Regions from separate parts of the Prochlorococcus sp. MIT 1341 genome, predicted to be linked through region 4. Evidence: predicted binding sites of a transcription regulator. Region 4 holds the regulator's gene; each other region holds the start of a gene.
The links. Region 4 encodes NtcA, which controls nitrogen genes in cyanobacteria. Its sites were predicted from a motif close to GTANCNNNNGNTAC; they were not measured.
Positions count from the first base shown of each region.

Region 1: the regulator NtcA is predicted to act here: its motif matches at 3,062-3,075, upstream of SOI84_RS08060 (ferredoxin--nitrite reductase).
Region 2: the regulator NtcA is predicted to act here: its motif matches at 4,334-4,347, upstream of glnA (type I glutamate--ammonia ligase).
Region 3: the regulator NtcA is predicted to act here: its motif matches at 3,007-3,020, upstream of SOI84_RS09585 (DUF4278 domain-containing protein).

Region 1 covers NZ_CP139304.1:1,594,123-1,601,641, forward strand. Annotated here, with positions in the region: gene SOI84_RS08050 (HEAT repeat domain-containing protein) at 1-124, opposite strand, end outside; gene SOI84_RS08055 (formate/nitrite transporter family protein) at 114-1,004, opposite strand; gene SOI84_RS08060 (ferredoxin--nitrite reductase) at 1,254-2,858, opposite strand; gene SOI84_RS08065 (hypothetical protein) at 3,236-3,430, opposite strand; gene SOI84_RS08070 (DUF4278 domain-containing protein) at 3,627-4,034, opposite strand; gene SOI84_RS08075 (DUF1330 domain-containing protein) at 4,526-4,822, shown strand; gene SOI84_RS08080 (PDZ domain-containing protein) at 5,003-5,671, opposite strand; gene SOI84_RS08085 (hypothetical protein) at 5,737-6,027, shown strand; partial or broken gene SOI84_RS08090 (DnaB-like helicase C-terminal domain-containing protein) at 6,424-6,603, opposite strand; gene SOI84_RS08095 (LOG family protein) at 6,659-7,519, opposite strand, start outside.
Region 2 covers NZ_CP139304.1:102,613-110,131, forward strand. Annotated here, with positions in the region: gene SOI84_RS00500 (GUN4 domain-containing protein) at 1-371, shown strand, start outside; gene SOI84_RS00505 (ATP-binding protein) at 485-946, shown strand; gene SOI84_RS00510 (DUF6439 family protein) at 906-1,154, opposite strand; gene SOI84_RS00515 (class I SAM-dependent methyltransferase) at 1,169-2,242, opposite strand; gene glnA (type I glutamate--ammonia ligase) at 2,846-4,267, opposite strand; gene SOI84_RS00525 (alanine--glyoxylate aminotransferase family protein) at 4,530-5,714, shown strand; gene SOI84_RS00530 (nucleoside deaminase) at 5,656-6,129, opposite strand; gene SOI84_RS00535 (pyridoxal phosphate-dependent decarboxylase family protein) at 6,250-7,519, shown strand, end outside.
Region 3 covers NZ_CP139304.1:1,856,358-1,863,876, reverse strand. Annotated here, with positions in the region: gene SOI84_RS09595 (GTP-binding protein) at 1-736, shown strand, start outside; gene SOI84_RS09590 (iron ABC transporter permease) at 1,059-2,615, shown strand; gene SOI84_RS09585 (DUF4278 domain-containing protein) at 2,754-2,921, opposite strand; gene SOI84_RS09580 (UPF0104 family protein) at 3,147-4,163, opposite strand; gene larC (nickel pincer cofactor biosynthesis protein LarC) at 4,151-5,377, opposite strand; gene SOI84_RS09570 (hypothetical protein) at 5,463-6,116, opposite strand; gene SOI84_RS09565 (hypothetical protein) at 6,192-6,545, opposite strand; gene xth (exodeoxyribonuclease III) at 6,612-7,460, shown strand; gene SOI84_RS09555 (FAD-linked oxidase C-terminal domain-containing protein) at 7,507-7,519, opposite strand, start outside.
Region 4 covers NZ_CP139304.1:910,098-917,616, reverse strand. Annotated here, with positions in the region: gene dcd (dCTP deaminase) at 1-250, opposite strand, end outside; gene SOI84_RS04680 (cob(I)yrinic acid a,c-diamide adenosyltransferase) at 250-873, opposite strand; gene rph (ribonuclease PH) at 995-1,723, shown strand; gene ntcA (global nitrogen regulator NtcA) at 1,798-2,532, shown strand; gene SOI84_RS04665 (DUF3084 domain-containing protein) at 2,593-3,621, shown strand; gene SOI84_RS04660 (resolvase) at 3,627-4,064, shown strand; gene SOI84_RS04655 (DUF3146 family protein) at 4,042-4,299, opposite strand; gene pth (aminoacyl-tRNA hydrolase) at 4,299-4,916, opposite strand; gene SOI84_RS04645 (TatA/E family twin arginine-targeting protein translocase) at 4,932-5,195, opposite strand; gene psbH (photosystem II reaction center phosphoprotein PsbH) at 5,220-5,417, opposite strand; gene psbN (photosystem II reaction center protein PsbN) at 5,503-5,643, shown strand; gene SOI84_RS04630 (photosystem II reaction center protein I) at 6,187-6,315, shown strand; gene SOI84_RS04625 (DUF3769 domain-containing protein) at 6,423-7,519, shown strand, end outside.

The sequences.
Region 1 (7,519 bases), 680 kb from region 4:
GATTGAGTGAATAAACCTCACCCAACCAACAAGGCTCGAGGGGAACCCTGCGGGATTGGTTGAGTCTTTCCCAGATTGAGTCTTCATTGATGGCCATAGATAGTCCTTTGGCCTTAGCGTGCACCAAGTTCTGCTGCTAGTTCTCGTTCCAGCTTTTCATCATGAACTGTTGGCAGGACATTGGGCATCTTGGTGCGATGTGTGCTGTAGAAGAGCATGCCTATAAAAACCATTCCTCCAATAATGTTGCCAACAGTAACTGGCAGGAAATTCCAAAAAATAACCTTAATGAAGGGCACTCCAGAGCCAAGAAGAGGACCTGCTGTATGCAAAAACATGTTTACAACAATGTGCTCCATGCCCATTGTTTGGAATGCAGTAATTGGTAGCCAACAAGCAAGAAGTTTTCCTGGAACACTTTTACTTACAAGAGCCATTGTGACTCCAAGACATACGAGCCAGTTAGCAATAACACCTCGTATAAATGCTAGGAAAAGTCCAGTACTCCCTAGAGACTCATACTTGGTAAGAACATTTGATTGATTTATAGATATCAGTTTTGATGCAACAACAGCCCATCCTTTACCTCCTTCAGCTGCAGATAAAGGGTCAATAGTGCCTGCGCTTGTCAAACTAATTGAAAGTAAAACTGCTACAAGAAATGTGCCTAAGAAATTACCTATCCAGACCCAACCCCAATTTCTAAATGTGGCTTTCCAGGAGGATTTACCCGCCCATGTTGCCATAGGTAATAGAGCAAAATTTCCAGTAACTAGCTCCATACCAAAAAGCACTATGCTTGCAAATCCAAACGGGAAAATAACTGAGCCAAGGAAAGGCATCCCAGATTGAATACCTACAGTTATTGCTAGACATGTAGCCAAGCCAAGTATTGCCCCAGAGTAAAAACCTCTTACCAGTAAGTTTTTTGTACTTACAGTAGATTTTTTTCCACCCGCTGCGATCATTCCATCGACTAATTCATTAGGAAGGACATAATCCATTTGTGAGGTGTTTGCATCCATGTTTGGGAAAATGATTGTGTTGAAGATGTTTTTAAATTGATTGATTTACCTACTAATGCGATTCATTAGCCTTGAAAAAGGATCTTTACTTCCACCTTGACGATTAATGAGTGGACGGTCACTCCCAAATTCACTTAGCCAATTGACAATGCGACTAAAGAAATCAGTTGAATTTGATTTAAATTGCATGGAGAAGTTAATAAATGATTTTGGTTTGGTAAAAGCAGCTTATGGAGAATTACTGCTTTTACCTAATTGCCGAATCCAACCAATAATCTGCTTTAAAGTAATAAATTTCTCAGAGGAATTCTTGGTCTTTGGAATTGCCGAGTAATTTTCAATCAATAATCTTTTTAATAGATTCTTCAATTCAGCAGTAGGTACTGATTTATGTTTTAACTCTCCTATTTTTTGATTTGGGCCTTGTTCTCCTCCAATTGATATGTCATAAGCCTCAATCATTTCCCCGTCAGCATTTCTAGCTTTTGTCCCGGTTAGGCCTATTGCGCCCATATAAGCTTGACCGCAACTATTGGGACATCCTGTCCAGTGAATCTTTAGTTCTTCAGGTAAATCAATTTCTGAGTCAAGCTCTTTAGATATCTTTAGAGCCTGATCTTTAGTATTTGTCAAAGCAAAACTGCAGTAGGTATTACCTGTACATGAGACAGTCCCTGCTGCTATTGTTTTTGGGTTGAGAGGAAATTTCTTTAATAAAGGATCAGCTTTAAAATTATCAATTTGCTTGTCTGGGATATTAATTATAACCACATTTTGATCTTCAGTAAGACGAACTTCACTGCTCCCATAGGTTGCACTTATGCTGGCTAAATCTTGAAGTTCTTCTGCTGAAAGCCGACCTACTGGAATATGTATGCCTGCATAGTTAAGTCCTAACTGCTTTTGAGGATGAATCCCAAAGAAAGAACGTGGTTTTTGTGAAAATATAGAACCAGGGTCTGGAATAAGTCTTCCAAATTTTTCTTGAACATGATTCCTAAAATTTTCTACTCCCACTTCATTTAAATAGAACCTAAATCGTCCTTTAGGTCGTTTATAACGTTCTCCACCATCACGCCAACTAGATATAACTACACCTGTGAAATTACAGATTTCATGTGGTTTAACCCATACATTAAGAGGAATAGCGTAGTCATTTAATTGAGAAGAAAGAATCCCTCCAACCCAAACACTAAAACCAAGTTCCCCTTCTTTTATAACTGGGTGGAAAATAATGTCATTATGCAAAAGAAAGTTGTCATGAGAACCTGCTACTGCAGTGTTCCATTTTCTCGGCAAATTAGAGAATTCAGGATTTCCTTCTCCATTCTTAGTTAAGTAATTTTCCAACTCCAATGTATATGGCCGGGTATCTATAATTTCTTTTGGATCGATTCCTGCTAATGGATTACCTGTGACATTTCTTGGGTTATCAAACCCTGATTGGATAGTTTCTATATCAGCATCTTTTAGACGTCTAAGAATTTCAGGTAGGTCACTAATAAGAATTCCACGGAGTTGAAGGTTTTGCCTTGTAGTGATATCGCAACTTCCATCTTCTGCATAACGAGCAACAATAGATGCAATTAAATTTAATTGATGTGCATTTAGTATTCCATTAGTTACTCGTAAACGGAGCATAAATTTTCCTGGTGTTTTAGGCCGCCAGAACATTCCATACCATTTCAAGCGAAGTTCTAAGTCAGTTTTGTCAATTTTCTCCCAACCAATCTTGGCAAATTCTTCTATTTGACTACCTAGTAGAAGCCCATCTTTCATTGCCTTATTCTTTTCTATTTTATTTAATTTCTTCCCTTCTAGATACGGTTGCATGGTTTAGATGTGTAATGCTATTGATTGGTATGTGAAAAAAAGAGAATAATCAACTGAGGAATACCTCAGCCTTGTAAATTTTTTGAGGCCAGACTTCTATTCATTCAAAAGGAATAAAATTCATCTCCTATTAATGCATTTAGCGGCTCACTCTTTATGTATCAGATTAAACCAAAATGGAAATTTCTTGAATTTAAAGTTTAGTATATTTAGATACAGCACTATTACATCCAAGATGAATTTGGATTGATTGACGTATTTAAAATATTGCTAATCTGCTATTCCTATAGTAGATCAGAAGATTATGCTATGTATATTTAGATACAAGAAATAGTCATTTGGCTCTTTTATCTCTCTTTAGAAGCCAAATCGGAAAACTAATATTGACGACCTACTTCGCCAAACCAACGGATTGAACCTTCTAATAGCATTCCCCAAACTTTCTTCATTGCAGCAATGTCTCTATCTAGTCCATTATTCAAATTACTGAGGTGGCTTAAATCATTTATTTGCTTAGAAGATCTTGTTATTAATCTTCTTTTTGATTTTGGACTATAGAGGCGGTTGACCATTTAAAGCCCTTTTCTTGAAAATAAATTTATGACCATTACAGCAGAGATCCATACTATTCATATGTTGCAATTGCTACAAAAAATAATATTCAATCCAAATATGCCTTTCTTGAATAAGGTTAGCTCTTAATTTAAACGTTAGATTTGATTATTAGCTTGTGTTTGCAATTGTTTGCCTTGGAGGGATCTATTGTAATTATTCTTTCGAGAAATAATCTAAATCAGCTTCTAACATGCTTTGGTTATCTTCATTTGAGCAGCATCTATACATAAGATTAATAATACGTTGTGGATCAATTTTAAGAGCTGCAACCTCATTCCATAGTTTGCGACTCAGTTCATCGTTGGCCAGATTAAACTGTGCATTAATAATATCCCTTGCTAACGAGAAGACTTTTTTATTAGCTTCAGAGCTGTAAGGCTTATTAGTAGACCCTTTAGACAAGTATTTGATACCACGGTAGATTAAATTATTTTGAACTTTAGATGTTAATTGTCTTCTTTGATTGTAAATGCTCCGCCTGTACTTTAATTGGACAGACTTTTTAGACACAATTTCTTTGTGTTGGGTATATTTGCTGCCACGATAAAGAAGTTTTTCCATTGCTTAGAGATTGAAGATGGTCAAAGCACATTTTTTGGCCTTGATTAAGAGGCTCTTTGAGGAATGCGTCTGAATGCGCTTTACTCAGATGCCCTCTTTATAGATAGCTACTAAGGACTAAAGATGTAGTTCATAACGGCACAAAAAATGGCTTTTTGTCTTTTCTTCCTCCATTTTCACCATTTCTCTAGTTTGGATAAAGTTTGGATAGAAATTTCTGATTCGCTGAGATCGATTGCTATCACTCAAAAGGAACTTTTTATTAGCTAGTAGTTGATTTCCTGTTGTGCCATGGGATCTCAGCGATATTGCAATGTGTGGATGGCTTAACATTCTCACCCTCTTATGTCTATTCTATTTCAATCAAGCTTCTATTACTAATAAGGCAAAGATTATATTATCCCTTGCCGAGTTACTTTTGTATTTATTTTCTGACGTACATTTCCAAATTGCAAGGAGCATGTAATGCTGTTTCGAATTGATTTTTTCTGATGGCCAAGGGTTTCTGGATTGTCACGACAACCGTTACTAATCCAGCATTTGCTGAATATGTTGAAGCATTTCAACCTTGGGTTGAATCAGTAGGAGGAGCAGTTTTTGCTAAAGATTTGGAGTCAAAAACTGTAGAAGGACAAGGTGGAAAATTAGCAGTGATTATCGAGTTCCCATCCAAAAAAGCTGCTATTGAGGCTTATAACAGTGCTGAATATCAAGAATTGAGCAAGTTGCGTTGGGCTAATTCTAGTGATACCAATATCACAATTATGGATGGTGGTGTAACTCATTAAGAAACATCTCATTCACTCCAAGGCTTAGATGATGATTAGATAACGAGGTTTGTAATTTAATCAAATTAGGACGTTTGCCATGAGCTTTTGCTCCAATAATTAAAAGATTCTGGCAACTTCTCTCTTGTTTGAGATCCTCTTCAGCGAAACAAAGTTGCTATTAAGGCGGATTTCTTTGAATTAGGTTTGTAAACCAAGTCTATCTTCGTTTTCTTCTGTTGGCTTGCAATCTGTCTTAGGAAAAAATGGTGAGAAATCATCTGGAAATCCTTTATATATCCATTGTCTAAATTGTGGTTGTAATGAGACTGGTTGATTAGAAATCAAGATCTTTTCTCTTTTAAGACGCCGTTTGATCTTATTTCTTTTGCCTGAGTCATTCATTCTCTCAAAGACGATTCTGATATTGCTCCCTTCTTCTCCCTTTATTAATTCGATGGCTTCCTTGAGACCCATCCCTTTTGTTGACCTACCATCGATAGAGAGAATCACATCACCTGATTTGATTCCGGATTTGGCTGCTGGTGATCCTTTTATAGAAGAATGAACAATTAGGTTTGCAGTCTCTTGGTCTAAAAAGATTCGTATTCCAATTCCAATAAACCCATTTTTCTTCAGCCCTGGATTCCTTCGCATGGCTTTGACACAACCCATATAATCCCTTGCCTCAAGGCAGCGTTGATGGATTTTTTCTGGCACTTCAGCTAATGATGCTGTAGGGAAAATCAGCCCAAAACTTAAAGCTATAGTTACAGCCCTAATCTTCTTCATTTGACCAACTTGGCACTTGACTGCTCTTAGCTTATTTGTTTTAGCATTGAAGTCCTTTATATTCGGAGATCCGTCCATATCAGAGCCATCTTCTATTGGAGTATTGATAGTAGTTTTACATAGGTAGCTTGGGGATTCTTGATATGAGAGTCTGGGTTCTCAAAAGGGGAATTAACCCCGACGGGGATAGTAGTTATACTTATTTTGAGGATTTTCGCCTAGAAAGAACAAGGCATCTTTCAAATGGAGTAAATTTTCTGAGTCAAGAAAGTTGGCCTGAACGCATAAGAAATTGGCTGATCAGAGCTGGGATTTTTAGCGTGATTATTTTTGTCCTTTCAGTTATTTTCATGGGCTTTATTACAGCACTTTATTTGCTGCCAATTTGGGGCTCAATTCTTTTTGCTTATTGGTTAGTGCAGAATAAAAAATAATAATTTCTATTATTAATAACAAACAGATCACAACTGACAGAAAACATATCTATTCCCAATAAGAAGAGTCTGTTGAGAAATCCAGTAACGGCAACAGATCTGAGTTATTCCAATTTTTTCTATCCACACAATATTCAAAACCTATCCACACATCGCTCATTGATGGAGTGATGCCAAGGCGGTACGTGTTTCTGCATAGAGTATTCAAGCTTTCCTTTTCTCTCCGACGTTGAGGATCGATTCCAAGACTTTAGAAACTAGGTCGATGAATCAATCCATTCATCCTCATGGTGACTTTCTCGAGGGGTATATGGGGGCTTATATGCCCTGCCTATCTCGTTATATCAGCTCAGATATTTGTGCAATATTTTTTAAATTCGCCTAAGTCTTCCATGGTTAAGCCGCCAAATTTCTAAATCGTGTGTACTGAGGTTCAAACAGGAGTTTCACGGTCTCAAGGGGACCATTGCGATGCTTGCAAGTGATCAGTTCTGTTATGCCTCGTTCATCTGATTCAGGGTTGTAGTACTCATCGCGATAAATCATCACCACCATGTCCGCATGACTTTCGAGTGCTTTCGTCCCGACTGGGCTTTCCCTCATTACGAAAGGTCATTCCTGGCAAATCCATTTAGATCGAAGCTTCCTGCCTGATTATTTCCCAGGCTTCTACTGCAGTATCTGCATATCGAAAGAGTTTTAAGTGGTTATCTGCAATAAGTCCAGAATCTGCAAGTAGTTGAAAATTAATCGTTTTAGACCAATATTCTTTCCCAAAAAGAATGATAGGGATATCGTTTTTCATGCCAGTTTGGCGAAGTGTTAAGAGCTCAAATAGTTCATCAAGTGTTCCAAAACCACCAGGAAAAAAAACAGCTGCAATCGAACGCATTACAAAGTGAATTTTGCGTAATGCAAAATAATTAAATTTAAAACAAAGTCCAGGCGTGATAAATGGATTTGGATGTTGCTCTTTAGGAATACTGATATTTAAGCCAATTGATTTACAGTCTGCGTCAAAAGCACCTCTATTAGCAGCTTCCATAATGCCAGGGCCACCACCAGTCACGATTACATGAGAACGACATTCTTTGATTTGATTTTCTCTAGAAATAATTCTAGAAAACTCTCTTGCAGAATCATAGTAATGAGCCATTGAGTATAATTTTTCTAACCTGTCTTTTTTTCGTTTTAGTTGACTTGAGTCTGGATTTTCTTTTAAAATTTTGCTTGCTTCCTCAAGCTTTCTTTTTGTAGAAAGTTTGTCTGAAATGTTCGCTCCTCCGAATACAATTATAGTTGATATAATCTTTTCTTTTTCGAGTATTTGTTCTGGCTTGCTAATTTCAAGTAACATGCGGACTCCGCGCATTTCATCACTATTCAATAATTCTAAATCTTCATGTGCTAAGTCATAAGAATTAGAACTGAGTATTAATTGAAGATTCTTCTCAACAAGTTGAATATCATCACTGCGCTCTTGAGATTCCAC
Region 2 (7,519 bases), 810 kb from region 4:
GACTGACTAGTTCCACCTTGAGGAAGTTGGCAGGTATCAATGCGGAAAATAGAGGTTACGTTTATTTCACTGAAGTTGCTGTTATGGCTGGGCTCGATCTTGTGACTATTGATCGCTTATGGATTGCTTATTCACAAGGTAGGTTTGGATTTTCAGTTCAAGCTCGTATTTTGAAGGCGTTAAATGGTCGCTATGATCGCCTTTGGCCTCGCATAGGTTGGAAAAAAGATGCGGTCTGGACAAGATACCCAACTTCATTTACATGGAGTTTGGATGCACCTGAAGGCCATATGCCTTTAGTGAATCAGCTCCGGGGTGTAAGGCTTATAGATGCAATCTTGAACCATCCTTCATTATCAGAGAGATGCTAGGGATGGGATCGGGTTTCAGCATCTACCTGAATTGTTTTTGACAGTTATGGTCAAAAATATACCAATTGCTGTTTTTAATGGCTTCCGGCTCATATAAGGCTGTTTGTCCATTGATGAGGGGTTTGGGTTGCTTTCGCAGCCGTACATTTCGTTGGTCAGTTTTTCGTTTCCCCTCAACTCTGCAGTTATCTCCTTATTTGAAAAAATTGCTTGAGCCAGTTAAATGTGAAGAAACTCTTTTGCGTCTTGAACTAGGCCTTCATGAGGCAATGGTAAATGCGGTCAAACATGGGAATTCTCAAGACCCAAGGAAGTTTTTACGAGTTCGCAGAATTTTGACCCCTAACTGGTTTGTGTGGCAGATACAAGACGAGGGGAAGGGTTTGCCCCATTCAAAAAGATACGGATGCTTACCCTCTGAGTTGGATTCTGATCGAGGGCGGGGACTTTTTTTAATTCACAAATGCTTCGATGATGTTCGTTGGAGTAACAGGGGTAATCGTCTCCAGCTTTCTTCCAGAAGAAAGAAAACCTTTATCGATGAGGACAGCCAGGATCCTTCAGTTCTCCCTTGAGCCATTTAATGGCTTGTATAGATAATGCTTCCACGTCAGAACGCTTTCCTTGCTGAAGTAATTGAAGAAGTGCCCCAGAAAGGAGTTCTGCAGCTCGACAATCTGAATCAGATTTTAGTTGGTGCCAATTCTTATGGTTAAGAGTTAACTCACTATGAAGCTCTTTGGCAAGATCTTTTGTTTTGGTAGACCACTTTTGTTTAGTCATTTTAGCTGAAAAGTTTAACTTTCTTGGTTGAACGGCTTGTTGCAAGACCATACTCTTGTCATGAAGAATGATTCTGCTTCTATATTTTCAAAACCACTTTTCAAGAGCTTAGAGTCAATGTCATCGTTAATATAATCACGATAAAATGGCTCATGAAATACTTTGTAGAAATTATCAAGCACCAGTTTGAATTTGGGAGAGTCATCTAATTGCACTGAGTCTGCAATAACAAATACACCACCTGGCTCAAGTACCCTCCAGCATTCTTTTAGGACTTTTTCTCTAATATTTAAGGGTAATTCATGAAGTAAATATACACATGTCACTCCTTGTATACTTGCTGTTTCAAAGGGAAGCTGTTCAGCATTCCCCCTTATCAACTGTACTAAACGGTTATTATGAGTATTTAATGACCTATTCGCTTTACGTAAATATGCCAGTGATAAGTCAACCCCAATAAGCTCTATTCCAGGCTCTGCCCTTGCAATTTGTTGTAGTGTTCGCCCTGTTCCTGTGGCTACATCGAGTAGTTTTATGCTTGATCTTTTCCTTGAATTAAAGCTCTTAAGACCTTTCTTTAAAGGAGCTAATATTCTTCTTCGCATTGCATCTGCAGTGCCATTAAATAAGATTTCAACCTGTAAGTCATATAAATTAGCGGAGTGGTTGCTTAAATATCCATCTGTTTGGTGATGGAAATTTTGAAGGTAGTAATCGGGGAATTTAGCTTTGTCTATCTCATTGGGGAGATCATGAATTTTATTTCCTTTCCGCCTTTCCCATGTAGAAGGCAGGTCAAGCCAGACTAATGGGTAATTTCCTGCCCAATCAAGCCATGGGGCCTCGAAAAGCTGTGCTTTTGGGTAAATACCATCTTCGGCGTCTTGCCAGTCAGAATCCTCGAGGTGATTAATGGATTTGCGTAGCTCGAAAAGTAGTTCTCTTGAGATTGGCTGAAGGTTTGGGACGGCACTTGGTGCAAGTATCTCCATTATTTTTGTACTAAGGCTTTTGTGAGCTAATCCAGCAAGACTCTTGCTGAACTGGAGAGTCTTATAAGCAAGTTTGGTTAGTTCTGGTTCTGCCATGAAATTGGTTTGATTAACTTTTCTGCTATAGGGGCTTTGCTTGAGCAAAAAAACTGTAAGAGAGATTCAAAATACGCTAACAAAACTATCAAATAATTGTTTGGAGTAGAGATTATGTAACTTGTCAATTGGTCTGAGTGATCAATCAAGAGGTGAGAAGCTCATCTTTTACAGCTTCTCAAAGAGATCTGATGGATCGCTTCTTTAATCTCTTTCCAATTATGCTGAGGCTCTAATTTTTTTAGTTCTGAAAAATGCTTATTAATTAAATTTACTAATGCCGATGATTGAATGCATACTTCCTTATGGTTTCTTTCTCGAATTGCTTGTTCAAGTAGTTCGATTTTAGTATTTGTTTTAATTAGCTTTTCCTGTGCTGTTATGTTTATGATATCTCTTCGAGGGAGGGCTAAGGTTTGAGAGAAGAAGAGGTAGAGGATCAGTAGATAGAATGGTGCAAAATTTCTCATAAAAAATAGACTAAGGCAATTATTCGACTTTTTTATTTCTATTGAATTATAAGAAAAGATATGCCTGGCCTTTATAAGGTAAGACTAGGCAAGCCTTTCGATTTAAAAATTAGATCACTAATAATTTGGATGACTATGCGTCATAGTACATAACAAATTCATGTGGATGTGGACGCTGACGAAGTTGCTGGACCTCTTCATACTTAATGTCTATCCAATTTTCTATGAAGTCCTCGGTAAATACACCACCTTCTGTGAGATATTTGTTGTCAGACTTTAGGGCGGTTAATGCTCCATTTAGTGAAGATGGAACTGTTGCGATGTTTGCCAGCTTTTCTGCAGGGAGTTCAAATAAATCAACATCTACGCCATCACCAGGGTCAATCTGGTTCTTAATCCCATCTATTCCAGCCATCATCATGGCACTGAAAGCGAGATATGGATTGGCCATTGCATCTCCAGGGCGGAATTCAAATCGCTTAGCTTTAGGGCTTGGTCCAGTTAAAGGGATTCGAACTGCTGCAGACCTGTTCCCTTGTGAATAGACGAGATTTACGGGCGCTTCAAAACCTGGTACAAGTCGCTTGTAGCTATTAGTTGTTGGATTGGTAAAAGCTAGGAAGGAGGGTGCATGCTTAAGAATTCCACCTATATACCAACGCGCAGTTTGTGACAAATTCGCGTATGTTCCTTCTCCAAAGAAGAGAGGTTGGCCTCCTTTCCAAAGGCTTTGGTGAACATGCATGCCAGTTCCATTATCATTAAAGACAGGCTTTGGCATAAATGTTGCAGTTTTCCCATATTTACGTGCAACGTTTCTGACTACGTATTTGTAAGTCATTACATTGTCAGCTGCATTGATCAACTCTGCAAACTTCATTCCAAGTTCGTGTTGACCAGCTCCAGCGACTTCATGATGGTGTTTTTCTATAGGGATACCCAATTCGCCCATTAGAAGTAGCATCTCAGACCTGATGTCCTGGGCAGTATCATTTGGCGCTACGGGGAAATACCCTTCCTTGATTTGGATTTTGTAGGCGAGATTTCCACCTTCTTCAATCCTTCCTGTGTTCCAGGGGGCTTCAATTGTGTCAACGCTATAAAAGCAGCCCCCTTCACTTGAGTTGTAACGAACATCATCGAATATGAAAAACTCTGGCTCTGCTCCAAAAAAGGCAGTATCTGCTAGTCCTGTACTTCCAAGATATGTGAGGGCTTTTTGAGCCAGGGCTCTAGGACATCTTGAATATGGTTCTCCACTACGAGGCTCTTGTATGGAGCAAATCAGACTGAGAGTCTTGTGTTTGTAAAACGGGTCTATCCAGGCGGTGCTGGCATCAGGGACCATTGCCATGTCTGATTCATTGATAGCCTTCCAGCCACGAATGGAAGAGCCATCAAAAGCGAGACCAGTTTTAAAACTTTCCTCTTCAACCATGTCAGCTGTGACTGTTAGGTGCTGCCATTTCCCATGAAGATCAGTGAATTTCAGGTCAATTAGTTCTATGCCTTGGTCTTTTATTTGGCGGAGAACGTCTTGGGAGGATTTGTTCATATCAAAAGTACTTCTGAATTAATTAGGTATTACATAGAAACTAGAGAGACCTGACCCTTTTGTTTTGTATCAACAAGTACTTTTTTAAAACACCAAAGGCTTGTTTTTGGTCCTCAATTACCTAAACCCCTTTCAGGGCAAGAGATTTGAGCTTTTGAATGGTTTTTGTTTTTAGAAGTTGCCATTGCAATCCCTCAAAAAAATTCGCGTGAGGAAATCCGTCAGCGTAGGCTTTAGGAAATCACTCCACTAATCAAGAGTCTTGTCGAAGACGCAATACTTCCCAAAAATTGACCGAAGTCACAAAAAGGACTTCAAGCCAATTTCTGTCCCTGAGCGTCTATTGCTTGGACCAGGTCCTTCTAATTCTCACCCGGATGTCCTACGGGCAATAGCTCAACCTCCAATTGGACATCTTGACCCTTATTACATTGATTTAATGGGGGAGGTGCAGGATTTGCTCAGGTATGTCTGGCAGACAGACAATCGCCTTACCCTTCCAATGAGTGGAACTGGTAGTTCTGCTATGGAGGCAACATTCGCGAATTGCATAGAGGCAGGCGAAAAAGTATTAGTTGCCATAAACGGTTACTTCGGGAACCGAATGGCAGACATGGCAAGCAGGTATAGAGCTGAAGTTGTAACTTTTGAAAAAGAATGGGGAGAGGCTTTCTCTTTAGCGGAGGTTGAGGAGGCTCTGGCGACTCATCGCCCAGTAATTCTTGCAATGGTCCATGCAGAGACCTCAACAGGAGTTTGTCAGCCTATGGATGGGATAGGAGATCTATGTAGAAAATATGATTGTCTTTTGCTCCTCGATACAGTTACTTCTCTTGGTGGAGTTCCCCTTTTCCTAGACAAATGGAAAATTGACTTAGCTTATAGCTGTAGTCAGAAGGGTTTGAGTTGTCCTCCTGGTCTTGGACCTTTCACTATGGGACCTCGTGCAGAAGCGAAGCTCTCTAATAGAGCTGGGAAGGTCCCAAATTGGTATCTGGATGTTTCGCTGTTAAATCAATATTGGGGTAGTGACAGGGTTTACCACCACACTGCCCCTGTCAATATGAATTTTGGGATGAGGGAAGCATTAAGACTTTTAGCTGAGGAGGGGATTGAAAATGCCTGGGAAAGGCATAGAAAAAATGCTTATAAGCTTTGGAATGGCTTGGAACGTCTAGGGCTTGTTCTTCATGTCCCTGAGGACTTGAGATTGCCGACTCTTACAACTGTAGTTATTCCTGATGGTGTAAATGGCAAAGCCTTTAGTAGTCACTTGCTTAAAAAATATGGAGTTGAAATTGGTGGTGGATTGGGTTCTCTTGCTGGAAAGGTTTGGAGAATTGGGTTGATGGGTTACAACGCCACACCAGAAAATGTTGAGTATTTGCTCAACTTGTTTGATTCTGAACTTCCAAGTTTTCGCGAGACGCTTTCCTCCTCTGCTTAAACCATTTCTGAAGGTGATTTCGGGCTTCTTCTTCCATAACTCCACTCTCGACAATCATGCGATGGTGAGCGCTTTTGTGACTCGCTAAATTAATTGTTCCCCCAAGGCCACCTCTTTTTAAATCTTGAGCAGCAAAAATTACTTTTCCCATTCGGGCTTGTATTAATGCACCTGCACACATCGTGCATGGTTCTAGCGTCACAATTAATGTGCAGTCGTTGAAGCGCCAGTCGCTTTTAAGAAGTGCAGCCTGTCTAAGAGCCATTAATTCTGCATGCCCTAGAGGATCGCGAGACCTCTCTCTGGTGTTGCAGCCATGGCCAATGCATTTCCCATTATTGTCAAGTATTACGGCACAAACAGGAACCTCTCCAGCCATGCCAAGAATTTTGGCTCTATTAAGCAGGCGCTTCATCCATGAATCGATTGCTTCTTTAGATAGTTCAGAGGGCTTTGACAAGAGCTCAAAATTATCGCTTGTTGATATCGCAGATTGCCATGAGGAGCCAGAATGAGATCTGAACAAGGTTAGTTCTTGGCTGGCACTACACAAATCAAGCCGGTCACTTCGTTGGCGTTATTTGCTTCGCCAGATGTTGTGGACCCAACTCTGCAGTCTTTTTTGCAGGATGCTAGTGCTCGACTGTGCCAATGGTTTGGTGAGGCAACCGAAAGAGGTCCATTGCCAGCGGATATTTCCCTCCCTTCAGTTAGGCCTGATAAGAGAGGCCTTCCCTTTGCCGCTTTGCTTGATGAGCTTCAGGTTGTAATGGAGGGGGCGTATCAGCCTCTTCATCCTGGTGCTCTGGCACACTTAGACCCTCCACCTTTAACAGCATCGATTGCAGCAGATTTGATTTGCTCGGGACTTAATAACAATCTTTTAGCTGAAGAATTATCGCCAAGTCTTTCTCGATTGGAAAGAGAAATCTGTAGATGGTTCGCAGATACCTTGGGATTACCTTCTGGTTCAGGGGGCGTAGCGGCCAGTGGGGGTAGTTTGAGCAACCTAATGGCTCTTGTGGCTGCTCGTAATATTGCTGGATTGAGGGATGACTCAATGGCAGTAGTAGTTGCAAGTGAAGACTCCCATGTGTCTCTTTTGAAAGCTATTCGTGTAATGGGGTTAATGGATGACGCTTTGGAGCTGATACCTACAGACGATCAAGGAATGATGTTGCTTGACCTTCTTAGAGATCGTTTGGACCTTCTTAAGGAGAATGGACGCAAATGTTTTGCCGTAGTTGGAACTGCAGGCACTACTGCTCGTGGAGCGGTAGACCCTTTAGTGGAATTAAGAGAAATTTGCTCTAAACAAGGTATTTGGTTACATGTAGATGCCGCTATTGGTGGCGTTTTTGCTTTATCCGAACAAACTTCACAACTGGTAAATGGAATCGCGAAGGCTGATTCAATAACCTTGAATCCTCAGAAAGTTCTTGGGATACCAAAAACATCTTCATTGTTGCTTGTAGCAGATTTATCTCATCTCTCAAACACCTTTTCTACTGGACTGCCTTATATGGAGCCTGCCTGGAGTGAATCACATGGAGGTGAATTAGGGCTTCAGGGGTCTAAACCTGCTGAAGTCCTCAAGCTTTGGTTAGGTCTCCGTCAGTTAGGAGAGGAAGGGATAAATGATTTGCTTGTTAGTGCAATAAATCGTCGTTGTTTTCTAAATGCAAAATTAGATGCTTCTAGTTTCAATATTCTTGGCGGGCCTTTGCACTTAATAACTTTTACTCCAAAAAATATTGATCAAAAGAAATCTTTACTTTGGTCGGCTACTACAAGAGAGGCTTTGT
Region 3 (7,519 bases), 950 kb from region 4:
AGGAAGTGAACTAAGGGAAACAACCCGTCTCGATTCAATAATAACAGTAATAGATGCTGAAAACTTCAACAGCGAACTACTGGAAAGTGGCATAGTAAGGTCTCAAATAATTTATGGTGATATAATTCTTCTGAACAAATGTGACCTTGCAGAAAATGAACGTTTAAATCAAATCGAATCATCAATTGAATCAATAAAAAATGGTTCTAGGATCTTGAGATGTAAAGAAGGTCAAGTAGCCCTTCCATTACTAATGAGTGTAGGTCTATTTGAAACTGACAAATATATCTCGGAGCAAAAAAAATCAAATACTTTCAATGCTAAACATGACCATGAACATGACCATGACCATGAACATGACCATGAACATGACCATGACCATGAACATGAACATGAACATGAACATGAACATGAACATGAACATGAACATGGTCAACCCAAAGATATGCAAGAGATAGAAGGATTTTCCTCTCTATCTTTCTCAAGCGATCGACCTCTATCTTTAAGAAAATTTCAAAATTTTCTTGACAACCAACTACCTAAAGAAATTTTTAGGGCTAAAGGAATTCTTTGGTTTAATGAAAGCACAAGAAGACATATTTTTCATCTGGCTGGGAAGCGTTTTAGTATAGACGACTCTGAGTGGAAAGGGAAGAAAAGAAACCAGCTTGTCCTAATAGGTCGTCAACTAAATCATGAGTTGCTTCAAAAGCAACTCTTGAAGTGTATAATATGAAATTCATAGAAATCTCACTTCATATAATATAAATAGTTTTCTTTAAAAATCAAAAAATAATGCAAATAAGTATTGAGGAAATTAAAACAAGCCAATCCTTTAATACTTAAAATTTTTCAAGGTTAGTCTTGTAAAAGAATTCTTTTTATATAGAGAGTTTCTGCCAATAGCTTTAATTAAAACTTTTTACGCTCGAGCATGGAATTCGCTCAAAAGGCCTCATAGAGAATTTCTTTATCTAGAGGTAAAACATTCTATTCATATTAGGCTTATTAATGGCTAATATAATCAAGCATATTGAAGACTTTCCTCTTAAAGCCAAATGGCATTGATCCAAAATAGAAAGAATAATCAAAGAGTCCTTTTAAATGGCCTCGTAATTGTTATTGCAATCATAGTTTTATCTCCTCTATTAGGCCTTATCAATGAAGGGATAATCGGGTTGAGAAATAATCAAGTAACTTTAGGCATCGATGGGGTGAATCAAATCAAAGGGACTTTATATTTACTCATAGGTTCAGCTCTGCTAGGTGGATTTTTAGGAACAGCAAATGGGTGGCTTCTTGCAAACTGTAGATTTCCTGGGAGACGACTTTTAAAAATTGCCCAATTAATCCCCTTTGCTACCCCTGCATATCTTTTATCAGCAACTTTAATTGACCTAGGGAGCATTTATACAATCAGAATTTATGGAATGGTTTGGGGAATCCTAGTTATGACTCTTACAACTTATCCATATGTTTTTCTGCTTAGTACAGAAAGCTTCTCAAAAAGTGGGCGTCGTCAACTAGAAGCATGTCGAAGTCTTGGAATAGGACCTTGGAATAGCTTTCGAAAAGTCGCTTTACCTATAGCTATGCCAGCAATTGGGGCGGGGATTGCACTAATGAGTATGGAAATTGTTAATGAACTTGGAGCAGTACAACTACTAAACATTCCTAGTATTTCAGCTGGAATTGTTGAGAACTGGATAGCAAAAGGAAATCCAACAGGAGCAATTGCTTTAGCACTGATAGCACTAGTCCTAGTAATTACTCTTGTCGCCTATGAAAGAATACTTAGAAGTCGAAGTAGACGCTGGACAGATGGAGTTGCAGGAGGCGAATCTCCTGAATGGGAACTTAAAGGTCCCCGCGCAATACTTGCTCAACTTTTAGGTCTATTACCTCCCTGTTTCACCCTGGGAGTTCCACTCCTTTGGGCTTTTGTAAACATTGAACAATTAAAAACCGGGTTAAATCTCGAATTAATTTATCTCACAGCTCGAAGTCTAGGTCTCGGCCTAATCGCTGCGAGCACAACTTTACTAGCAGCCCTAATACTTGCAATCGCGAAAAGATGGAACACTTCTCATTGGATAAGAAGCCTAACGTTTCTTTCTGGAATAGGTTATGCAATTCCAGGAGCGGTTTTAGCTCTTGCTCTCCAATCATTTAGCAGTCCTCCCTTAAAACTAACTCCTATCATTCTTCTCATCTGGGGCTATAGCAATAGATTTCTTGCTGTTGCTAAAGGTGGTCTTGATGCTGCTTTAGAAAGACTTTCTCCTAGCCTAGATGAGGCAGCTACTGGGCTCGGATGTCAATGGCAAGAGGTTTTTCGCAGGGTTCACTTACCCTTACTTAAAGGGCCAATTGCAGTTGGTGCCTTACTCGTTTTTGTAGACACAATTAAAGAACTACCACTTACATTTGTTCTCAGGCCATTTGATTTTGATACTTTATCTGTACGAATATTTCAATATGCAAGTGATGAAAGAATGGCAGAGTCAATTCTTCCAGCTCTAATGATTCTTTTCTTGGGACTGATTGCCTCAGCAGCTTTAATACCTGGATTGGAAAGCGGAGAGACAATTGTCAAGAAAAAAATTTCTAACTAACGTTATTTATAAATAGCCATTAATAAAAACTTTATTTAGTTTAATCGATCCAATAAGAGCCTAATTAAAAATAAACTCACTCCAAAAAAAAGCTCCGATTATCCATCGGAGCCTAATAAAAGTAAGCAGAGATTTTTGCTATTTGGTATAGCTTTTACCGCGATAGGTAAGAAGAGGGTGCTTTGGTGCGACCTGCTCTTTCCTGCTTGTGTAAATCTTGCGTCGATAGGTCAGCTCAACAGGCTGCTTAGCCGCAGGATCCTTGTGCTGAACATACTCATGTCCACGGTAAAGAAGTTTTGTCATGATTCAGAGTCCGAAAGCGGCCCAAGTCCCCGTTCCTTGGCTTGGGTCGAACTGCGCCTCAATAAGTATTGAGGTGAACGTTTTGGTAGCGGTTGCTACATAACTATCATGCACTGTTTGATTCGTTTGGGAAGTTCACAGCGATACAAAGATGCATTTCTTTAGATCTTCATCATCATTGCTCTAACACTCCTATTAGAAATGCCATAGAAGGCAAACCTTCTCCTAATGATTAAGGCTCCTCCCTAAAGGAAGCTTTTCCTTAAAAGCTTTCACATAAAAAGAGTCACTTGGATTCATGAATGCAGCCAAGACATCTGCAAGGGTTGAAACCACCCGATAAGCAATAAGAGCCGCCAAAAAAGGAGCTTCAGGAACAAGCGCGCCAAGTCTTAGAAAAATTATCGCTTCAAAAACTCCAACCCCTCCAGGAGCAGCTGGGACAACCAAGCCACCAGTCCAGGCAATCACAAAAGCAGCTAACCATTGACCAAATGCAATTTGTGTAGTTATAGAAAAAGCTTTCAAACAAAACCAAAAGCCAACGAATCTAAAAAAAATAAACAACATTTCCCATCCAAGGGGGGCAAACGGATATTTCGTTCCTTCGTCAACCACCTTGGAAAAATTTGTAGATTCTATAAATTCTTTCTCAATCTTCTCCATTTGCTTCAGCTTTAATTTCCTAAAAAGTTTTAAAACTGGTTTACGGCATCTTGGAAGGAGGACAACTGGAGGCAAACAACAACAAACAGCGAGGCCTGCTTGCCATCCTCCAAAGGGGACCCATAGTAAAGCTGCAACCACCATCAAAATAGGTTCAAACAAAACAGCAGAAATAGCCGAAGACCCTCCTAAATTCATACGAAGAACCCTTATCCTTTCAATGAAGTGCCAAACTCCTCCAGGAAGATATTTGAGAATATTACTCCTCAAAAATAAACTTACTAGAGATATATTTTGAACTTTATATCCTTGCCAGTTTATCAAAATCTTCCATGCAATTGCATTAATAATTAAACTAATCCAGCTAAATATAGCTCCAAATGAAAGCAAAATAAATGTTTTACCTTCTAGGTTAATTTGAGAGAGCTGAGAGGCGTTATCGATCAGACTATATAACACAAACCCAATACAAGTGAATGTTATTATTATTCTTATGTCGACAAACAAAGTCGCTTGTTGAAGTCTCGACTTTAAAAAATTAAGAAGAGAAAATAAATATCTTTTTAGCATGTCCAATCTTGCTCTGGTGAAAACTCCCCAATCCCAAGGGAAGCTTCTCTACGTATATCCTCCAAAGACTGGCCTGATTGCAAGCTAATACGAAGCAGATCATCGTGTTCAATTTTTGTCGACAGTGCACCACCAGGGCGTCGTACTTGCTTTGCTTTCAATGGTCCCCACTTTGATGGAATGGACCCAAGCCTGCGTTGCAAGACCCAACGACCTTCTAATCTCTCTCTTAACCCCAATGTAAATCCTTTCCTCAACCAAGTCTTCCTAAGCTCTAAAGACTTTTCAGGAGCAACTAATGCCAAAAGGTTGAAGCCTTGGCGACCTTTCTTCATATGGACTTGTTGACAAACTACCTCTATTGCTCCAGCTTGTCTTAACTGTGTTTCTAATCCCGCTAAATCCTCAGGTGTTACATCATCAAGCCATGCCTCCTGAACAACTAAGTTTTGCCAAACAAGTCCATCCTTAAAATCACTAGAGGGAGTAGATCTAGAAAACTCACAAATCCTTAAAAGATTTGGCCTGTCTAAACTTCGATGACCCAACCCTATCCCAATAGCTCTAATTCCAACACTAGAAGGTCTGGAAAAACTTTCAGCCAAAACAGCCATAAGGGCCAACCCAGTGGGTGTAGTTAATTCACCCTCAGGGCAATTCTCATCAAAAGAAAGTTCTAACTGATGTTTTCTAGCTAGTTCTAAAACAGCAGGAGCAGGGACTGGCAATATTCCATGTGAAGTGTTAACCATTCCCCGGCCAACACATGGAACAGAGCAAACAATCTCCGAGGGATTTATGTAAGAAATTGCAGCACAAACTCCAATAATATCGACCAAAGAATCTATAGCACCAACCTCATGAAAATGCACTTTGTCCAATGGTTGTCCATGTACCAAAGATTCAGCCTCTGCCAAAGACTGAAATACTCTAAAAACTCTATCTCTCAGAACATCTGAAAAATCTGCAGTTATAATTTTCTGCTTAATATCACCCCATAGTCGCATTGGGGGATCTGATTCTAATGCAACAACAGAAACCTTCAAGCCTCTTATTCCAAGGCTATGACTTTCTTCGATGTTAATTTTATATTTGTCTTGCAGACCTATTGCATCAATAGAGGACTCAATCACCTCTAAAGGTACACCTAAGTCGAGCAATCCTGCAAGAATCATATCTCCTGCTAAGCCTGTTGGACAATCAATAAATAAACCGCTCATAATTAAAAAAAAAATCTATAGAACTGTCACTTCAAAAGTATGGGAGGGAAAACATCACACAACAAGTTAGAGATAACTAATAACATTAATTGTCTCGTCGATTTCGATCTTCACCTTTTTTCAATTGTCTTGAGTACTTATCTTTATTTTTATTATTTTTAGAAGGAATTTGAGCGAGAATTTCAGCATTCTCTAGATAGAGTTTCTGACCACGTCTACGAACATCTAAACTAATAAAATGTCGGAGTGCTTTAATCGGTAAATCTCCCTTTAACTTCAACTTAAAAGGCATCATCCTACCGTCATCGTCTCTTGCTCTCTGCCGAATTTTTACAACCAAATCACTAGTCTCAGGCTTAGTAAATATCAATTCTCCGCGGATTGAGAAATAATCATCTCCCTCTGGGAGCTTATCTTCTTCAATGTCTAAATCCGCGTTGGCCTTAGTTGTTTCAAGAGTACTTGGTTCCCATACACCTGCTATTTGTAAATGTAACTCATCTTCTTTACGGCATCGAGGATAAACCACCCATAAATGAGGTTTTCCGATGTCAAGATGACGGCGCATCAATGCCATAACTCGTCCCAAGACAACTGCTTCAACCTGAACCCCTTCTTTGTCCACTAGCTTGCCCTTGGTAAAGCAATCCGGCTCATTAGGACAGTAAGTAGCCCTTACTAGGCCAATTGCCCGATACTGCAAGGGTTCTGTGACCGGACTTATCGGATGTTTACGCATCGAATAAAAAGAACATCAATCGGTCCAAAAAGAAATCTAGCCAGCCCTCTAACTTGCGAAAACTTTTCATAAGGGCTAAGGAAGACTTACCTGTGAAGGCGAAGAAAGTAAATCATCACTCTCTTTATACTCAAATGAGCGAAGCGCCTGATCAACTGCATCTGATGGGCTCGTTGCATCATCCATGGCAGTGGCTTTTCTTAAGAAATTCATCAGCTCCATAGGATTTGTTGCATCAAAAATCGATGGTTCATTCGCAGCGCCAGGGGAGTTTTCATACATCTCTCTCTCCACCGGAGATTGAAAAGCATCCTTCAACTGCGCTTTCGCTCCAAAGTTAAATTCCACCAAGCTAAAAGAAATTAGGCAAGCAGAAAACGAAAAAGCGAGCCTAAGACTTTTTCTAATGGAATGCTTTTGATTGCTCACCTTGCTGCCAGAGTATCCAAATGGCACCCAATGTTAATGGTACCAGCAAAAAACAGTCAAAAAAAAATGCAAATCGCCACTTGGAATGTTAATTCAATTAGAACCCGTCTAGACCAAGTAATAGCTTTGCTAAACGAAACTCAGATTGATCTTCTGTGTTTGCAAGAAACAAAGGTAGACGACCCCCTTTTCCCTACAGATGCCTTTGAGAGCAAGGGTTATAGAGTCAAATTCTACGGGCAAAAGTCCTACAACGGAGTAGCCCTAGTAAGTCGCAAAGAGCTAAGTGATGTTCGATATGGGCTAGAAGGAGAACTACCTTTAGATGAGGAAGCCAGGGAACTTGGTAAACAAAAAAGAGTTATAAGTGCCTTAATAGAAGATATACGCGTCGTAAATCTCTATGTTCCAAATGGATCGGACCTTAAATCCGATAAATACAAATATAAATTGTCATGGCTAAAGTGTCTAAAAAGATATCTGCTTGAACAAGCTAAACGTAATGAGCCTCTTTGCTTATTAGGAGATTTCAACATCGCACTTGAAGATAGAGATATCCATAATCCGGATCGACTAAGTGGTGGAATCATGGCCAGCGCAGCCGAAAGAGAATCCTTGCAGAGGATAATAAGCAATGATCTCAAAGATGTTTTTCGTATATTTGAATCAGAGAGTAATCATTGGAGTTGGTGGGACTATAGAAGTGGCGGATGGGAAAGAGATAGGGGTTGGAGAATTGATCATATTTATCTTTCCGAAGAATTACTAAGCCAAGCAAAAGGTTGCAATATCTACAAAACCTTCCGTGGCAATCCAAAACCTAGTGATCATGCGCCAGTTTTACTAGAACTCAAATGGCCTGAGGAAGAAAACGAAGAGGAAGGGGAAGAAGATATGGACCTTTTATATATGTAAAAAAAGTCCATATTTTTCGTTAAAAAAATTCTCAAATAGCATGAAATTAAAACACATCT
Region 4 (7,519 bases):
TTTGCAGGGGAGTTGATTCCAGATTTGCGGGATTGAATCTTTTTGGGTTCATAACTGTTCCAGGTACGTGTCGGAATATCAAGAATTCTTTTGAGGAAAGACGAAGGTCATAGCCATAAGAAGAGCAACCAAAGCTCAATACAGGTTTTTGGCTTTTAGTCGGCTCTAGATGCCTAACAAGTCCTTTTTGAAAGGGAACAAGCATTCCTGCGGTTGCTTGTTCAGTAATCCAACGGTCGTTTTTAAGCATTAGATTCCAAAGCGCAATTCGGTAATTTGATCTGCCATCGTCATGATTGGCTCAGGGATGGATGGTCCAGTGAGGATGATATCCATCGTTCTAGGACGTTGCTCTAGAGCTTCCATCACAATCTCATTATTTAGATACCCCAACGAGATGGCTAGGCCGATTTCGTCCAGAACCAGTTGATCGAGATCGCCTTTTAATAAGTGTTTTCTGCAGATTTCCCATATTGTTTGGACTGCTTTCGTCTCAGGTTCGGAGTGGCTTCGCCTTTTGTTTGTGGGGGATTGCATCGGGATACAGCGTTCGATTGCAGGCCTTATCCATGAGAGCTTTCCGCAAAGATCTATAGATCCTTCAGGGCCTTGGTTGACCCCACCTTTTAAGAATTGGGCAATCATTACGCGACTCCCTAGTCCTGCAGTTCTTATTGCTGTACTTAGAACCATCGAAAAGCTTCCTCGGTATGGAGCTGTGTGGATGTGAAGTTGTCCTTCTGGTTTTACTAGATGGAGGGGGACTGCTTTGAATCTATCTTGATGGCTTTTAAGATCAAGACTTTCCAGGGCTGGAGAAGGGCTTGGTCGGTGTGTACGAAGACCATCATTGAGATTGGGACATGCGGACATTTATCGCGAGCGAATTCACTGTAATTGAACTAACAAGAAATCTAGCGGCGTAATCGTTTATAACAAGCACATCTACACTATAGGTAGTGTAGATGTGCTTGTTGAACTTTTAAGATCAAAAATGCCTATCACTACTGACAAAAGATCGGATGGTCGTTCACCTTCGGATTTGCGACCTTTCAAAGTGACATGGGAACCAATGGGCTTTGCTCTGAGCTCATTGATAGTTCAATCAGGTAAAACCTCTGTAATTTGCAGCATTAGCCTGAATGAGAACATTCCAAAATGGAGAGAAGGGGACGGAAAAGGATGGTTAAGTGCCGAATATCGTCTCTTGCCCGGATCAACTCCCCAAAGGCAGACCCGAGAGTTTTTGAAGTTGTCAGGAAGAACACAAGAGATTCAGCGACTTATAGGAAGAAGTTTGCGATCTGTTTTGGATATGAAAGTATTAGGGGAAAGGACTTTGTTGGTTGATTGTGATGTGATACAGGCTGATGCGGGGACTCGAACGACTGCAATTACTGGTGCCTGGATGGCTTTATACCGTGCTGGTGAGATCTTGACTCGGCAAGGTGTATTACAAAGGAACCCTGTAGTTAGACAGGTAGCAGCGGTGTCAGTTGGTTTGTTGGATGGAGAAGGGTTTTTGGATCTAAATTATTCTGAGGATGCAAATGCAGATGTAGATTTCAATGTAGTTATGTCCCCGGGTGGTCACCTTCTGGAATGTCAAGGAACTGCTGAGAGAGCTTCCTTTACTAGACCTCAGCTAAATGGCTTGTTAGATATGGCAGAAGTGGGCCTGGAAAGTTTGTTTGCTTCCCAGAAAGCATCATTAGAGCATTAAGACTGAAAACAGTGATTATTGCTACATGAGATTTCTCTCAAGCTGCTTAATTTCAACAAATATACGTTGCGTTTATGGCCGGCGTTACATCCGGCTTTAGTCGTTACTCCCCTCATCCTTCTAGGAAAGAAGCTTTAAAGTTGGGAAATTTAGTTCCATCAGAAGACAAAACTCTTCACCAGGTAATCCGTGGTTTAGATGGAGCATCTATTGAGATTGTTGCTAGATCAAAGACGATTTTTTTTCCAGGTGATCCAGCCGAGAGGGTTTATTTGATACGTCGTGGTGCAGTAAAGCTTTCAAGGGTTTATGAGTCTGGGGAGGAAATTACAGTGGCAATGCTCAGAGAGAACAGTCTTTTTGGAGTTCTGTCTTTGCTAACAGGCCATCGTTCAGATCGTTTTTATCACGCAGTAGCCTTTACTCGTGTTGAGATGACAACAGCGCCAGCAACCTCTGTCAAGCAGGCCATGGAGAATGATCCGAAGGTAGGATTATTGCTTTTACAGGGACTTTCGAGTCGGATATTACAAACCGAAACTATGATCGAGACTCTTACTCATCGAGATATGTCTTCGAGATTAGTGAGCTTTTTACTAGTTTTATGCAGAGATTTTGGGGTTCCAAAGAAGGAAGGCATAACTATTGACCTAAAACTGTCCCATCAAGCAATTGCTGAGGCGATAGGCTCCACTAGGGTCACAATTACTCGTCTATTGGGAGATTTAAGGAGCTCTGGCCTAGTGCAGATTGAGCGCAAGAAAATTACTGTTTTTGATCCAATTGCTCTTGCTAAGCGATTTAGCTAGGTCCTGCTCCGGACCAACTCATTAGGCCTAGAAAACCTTCTTTTTTGAATTACCTTTGATGTGACTGGTTGGCTGCTGATTTTTTCTTTGTTGATTCTTGGGGGTGTTCTGTCCACTCTTGGAGATCGTTTGGGAAGCCGCGTAGGCAAAGCAAGATTAAGCGTTTTTAATTTGCGGCCTAGGAGCACTGCTGTATTAATAACAGTATTAACTGGAAGTCTGATTAGTGCGGTTTCTTTTAGCTTCATGTTGCTTGTGAGCCGACAATTGCGTGTAGGACTTTTTGAACTTAGCGACTTGGAATTAAGACTTAAGAGTAGTAGAGAAGCTCTTAAGATAAGTCGGCTAGCGCAGGTGAAGAAAGACGAAGATATGAAAAACACAGAATTAGAATTAGGTAGAGTTCGTAGAAGAATTATTGCTGGAGAAAAGGAACTTAAAGAGCTTGAATCAAATTTGATTGCATTAAGAAGTGGCAACGTAGTTATAAGTAGTGGACAACCATTGGCAACAGCAACTCTTAGGTTGCAAAAACCTGAGCAAGCTAAGAGGGTTATTGATCGTCTATTGCAGCAGGCTAACTCTGAGGCCTTTAGTCTTGTTAGACCAGGGGAAAAGGCCAATAGGCAGATATTATTAGTCCCAAAAAATGATATTAAATTACTTGAGAAAGTAATACGTCAGGACGGGACATGGGTGGTTAACTTTCGTTCCGCAGCTAATGTTTTGCTAGGGGAAAATGTGGTATATGGTTTTCCAGAAGTTCGCCCGAATATAAAAGTTGTTGAAAAAGGCGAAGTTTTGGCAACAACAACAACAAAGGCAAATGAGCGCAATTCTTCATCTGTTCGTAATCGTTTAAAGCTTCTTTTAGCATCTGCATTGGCAGAAGCTAAAAGAAGAGGGTCACTTGCAACTGGATTAAGATATGACTCGAACTCACTTAATGAGCTTGGTCAAGTGATTATGGAAAGATCGGATGATATTGTTCAATTGGAAGCGATTGCTTTAAGAAACAGTAAGACGGCAGATCCGTTATATGTGAGGCTTAAGCTAGTAGAAAAAAAACAAAAAAAACGATTTAGATAACTCTTATGGAATGTCTTGTATCGATAGATCCCGGACGTCATAAATGTGGGCTTGTTTTGGTTGCCCCACAGCTTGGAATTGTCTTAGATGGGAAAATAGCTTCACCAAAAAGAGTCCGAGAGATAGTTCTCCAGTGGAAGGAGAAGGCAAAAATAGAAAGACTGATTTTAGGGAATGGAACATCTAGTTCAGAGGTGTATGGGATATTGAGAGAGATCTTGCCTGTGACACTCGTTAATGAAAAAGGTACAACTATTCGAGCAAGAAATCGTTATTACGAACTATGGCCAATAAGTAAGTTTTTAGGTTGGTTCCCAAAGGGACTGCTTCTTCCGCCAAATGATTTAGATGCTGTGGCTGCATTAGTTCTCCTTGAAGATTTTTTAGAAAAAAAATTTACTTGGCCAGGGCCTCAAAGAGTTAGAAACGAGCTCTCACAGTAAACACGTAATCTCCTCCAGGCTCAAGATTGTAGTCAGCTCTAATAAGGAAGCGCAGTAAGGCATCTTCTATTAGCGCTCTGCCAAGAGAAGGCTCAACAAGAAGCTTTCCTTTCCCAAAGGACCAGCTGAAATACCATTCGAACTCTCCAGCTGAGACGACTCCATTGAGGCATTGTTTCGTGAAACTTTGGCTAGTTACTCTTAAATGAGCTGTTGTCGCTGGGAGCGTTCCCATCAGGCCTGATTGTGGAGAGGCGAATAGCTGTTGAGATGATCAGAAGCTTTTGCGAAGCCATTTCGCTGAATTAAATCAGGTCCTAGCACTACCTCGTTAAGAATTTCTTCCAATAATGGTTTTTCTTCGGCGGTGAAATTGCCAAGCACATGAGATGTCGTTTTTGATTTCCGTAACACAGGCTCCCCTGGTGGCGCTCCAATTCCAATCCTTAAGCGGCAAAAATTCTCTGTTTTCAGATGTTGAATGGTGCTGCGAAGGCCATTATGCCCCCCAGAACCACCACTAGCTCTAAGTCTTAGGCGTCCGAGAGGCAGGTCCATGTCATCCACTATCACAAGGATTTGAGTAACTTCAATATCGAACCATTTCAAGCAAGCGTTTATTGCTTGGCCACTTTCATTCATATAGGTATCTGGAAGTAAAAGCTTTAGTTGTTTTTGCCTGTTTACTAGATCTGCGATTCGCCCATTAATATTTTTATGCGTTTTAAAGTTTACAGATTGCCTTTTGGCCAATCTCTCAATGGCCATAAATCCAATGTTATGCCGTGTAGAGGTGTATCTGGAGCCAGGGTTGCCAAGACCTACCAACAGGCGCAGATCCTCAAGACTCATCTTTTAATTCTGAGATCATTTTTTTGAATGATCGGAGTCAATAACTTTTTTACCCTCTTCAAATTCCGGTGAGTTTTGAAGATCAGAAGTGTTTACTGGCTCAGGATCAGCCATGGCTTTTTGAATTTCTTTTTCAAATTCACCTGAAGCTGCTTGAAAACTCTTCAGAGTTTTGCCAAGGCTTCTACCTAGTTCAGGCAAACGTTTTGGGCCAAATACTATGAGTGCCAAGGCACCGATAACCGCTATTTCGGGTAGACCGATGCCAAATACATTCATTTAGTAGACCTTTTTGGGTTGGAATTAACCGTTCCAATCAACAGAAATCCCTTGGAGTAAAAGAGATTGGTTGTATACCTGCAGCATGATCGTCAGAAAGACCAAGAGCATTACACCAATAAAAGCCATGGCAGGAGTGGTGCCCCATCCAGGGACGACTTTCCCTTGGCCGTTATTGCCAATCGATTTGAGTAGACTTCCGATTGCGGTTTTTTGTCCCATGGTGAAGGTTTTTCGCTTTTGAAGTTTAAGTTTCGATATTCTATGGGTAACACCCCTAAAGAGGCCTACTTCGTCGAGTGATTTGATGCAAACTACTTCTCCTGCTCTCTCCCTAATGCTAGGCCTGTTGGTTGCTTTATTTGGTTTAACAGGTTTTGGTATTTATACATCTTTTGGCCCTCCCTCTAAGAAACTCGACGATCCTTTTGATGAGCATGATGATTAATAGCTGAACCAAAAGCCCCCTAAAAAACAGTCATGTGGCAAAAAAAGAACTGTCACACGACCCTTTGAGGGGGCGAATCCAGTGAATTTCGATTTATAAATCGAAATACTTTGACTGCAAATTTTGCACTTTTTAGACGAGCGATTCATAGGCCTTCTTCAAAAATTGCCTTCAAATCTTTTATGAATGCATTTTTTATTTGTTTTGATGTGTTGACCTTTTGCTATTAACTCAATAAACCATTTACCAGAGAGCAGTTTGAGCTAAATAATCCTTTTTCTAGAACTTCTAGATTTGCTTATTAAGTTAATATAAAGTTAAATTCAACCCCTTTGCTAACAAGGCTTTATATTCATTTCTTACTTTCAATGCTTTTTAGATTCCTTTGGTTTTATATAGAGTCGGCCTTGGCTTCTGAGGGCTTTATTAAGCCTCGAAACATTTCAATCCGCGCCAATCATGGTGCTTCTACCCCCCTTCCCCTAGTGATTTCACCTCAATGCCTCATAAGATGTGAATGATTTTTAGTCGTGGTCGGACCCAATGCTCGCCCTCAAGATTTCCGTTTACACAATGGTCTTCTTCTTCGTAGGGGTTTTCCTATTCGGTTTCCTTGCGAGCGATCCAACAAGAACACCAGCCCGTAAGGACCTCGAAGGCCAGCAAGACTGAGCCTTTTATTGAGAGAACCTCTTAAGTCAGGCCTCACACTGGACTGGGGTTGATTCTTTTATTGCCAATGTCGTGGCAGTATCAGCGTCTTCAGCCCAGAGCTTTTGTTGGCGAGAAGCCCCTCAATATTTATTTTCGGACTTTTGGCCCCGATTGCGTTTTGGGGAGGTCCAAGTCCTTCGCATGCAGAGTCGAATAGCTCACCTGATGGACAATCAGCTCCTTCAGAGCCCGATTCGCCTGTGTCGGATCGGGCTAAACAAAATGTTTTCCCCAAAGTTTCTCCTCCTAAGTCATTAGAGCTGAAGGCTGATATACAGACCTATGACAGTAGGAAAAAGCTCTTTATTGCCCAGGGAAAGGTAGAGCTACTTGTAAATGGAGCTTTGCTATTTGCTGATCGGATTGAATTTGATAATGAATTCAAGACTTTGCATGCTTTTGGGAGTGTTCGTTTTAAACGTGGGCCGAATTACTTTCAGGCAAGCTCATTTATTTATGATTTCAGAAATAAAACCGGAGAGTTAGAAGATGTTTATGGACTATTAGAATTAGACTCTGTCTTGTTTGACTTCTCTAACTTAGAGAAAACTGACGAGGATATTATTATTAATAGCAATCCTGATACGGATAAGAAATCAGGGGAGTTAAGCATACTTGATAAGGAGAAGGTTATATCTGACCCTCAATCTTTTGTGGTTGAAACCAACTTCGACAAGCTCAATCATCCCTATAAAACTGATCAAGGGATGGCCTGTCCTCCAAGCCTGCCAAAACCTCCTGATTGGCAACCTCATCCATGGTCGCTAACACTTTGGGGTGGGCAGATGGTTGATTCAGGTTTTGGTGAGGCGTTTGTTTTTAAAGGGCGAAAAAGGCCAGAGTATCTTTTGGGAATTGGTTTGCAGAAGAGGATATATCGTTCTGGCGTTTTTTCCGTAGAGCTAGAAGGGGACATCTTTCATCATGAATCTTTTAAGCAAGATGGAGGTAAGTTCAATCAGGAAATACCTTATGCAGATCTTCCAGATCATAGTTTTGACGAGGGTATAGTTGGCATTGGTGCTAGATTGTGGGTGCAACCTTGGTTGAGTTTTGGAGTTATTGAAGGGGTTAGTTACTACACACAAACAGGTCAGTATGAAAATACTTTTAGGAGTAAATCATCTCAGCTATTAAATTATTTAGGTTTTGAAATTGAAGC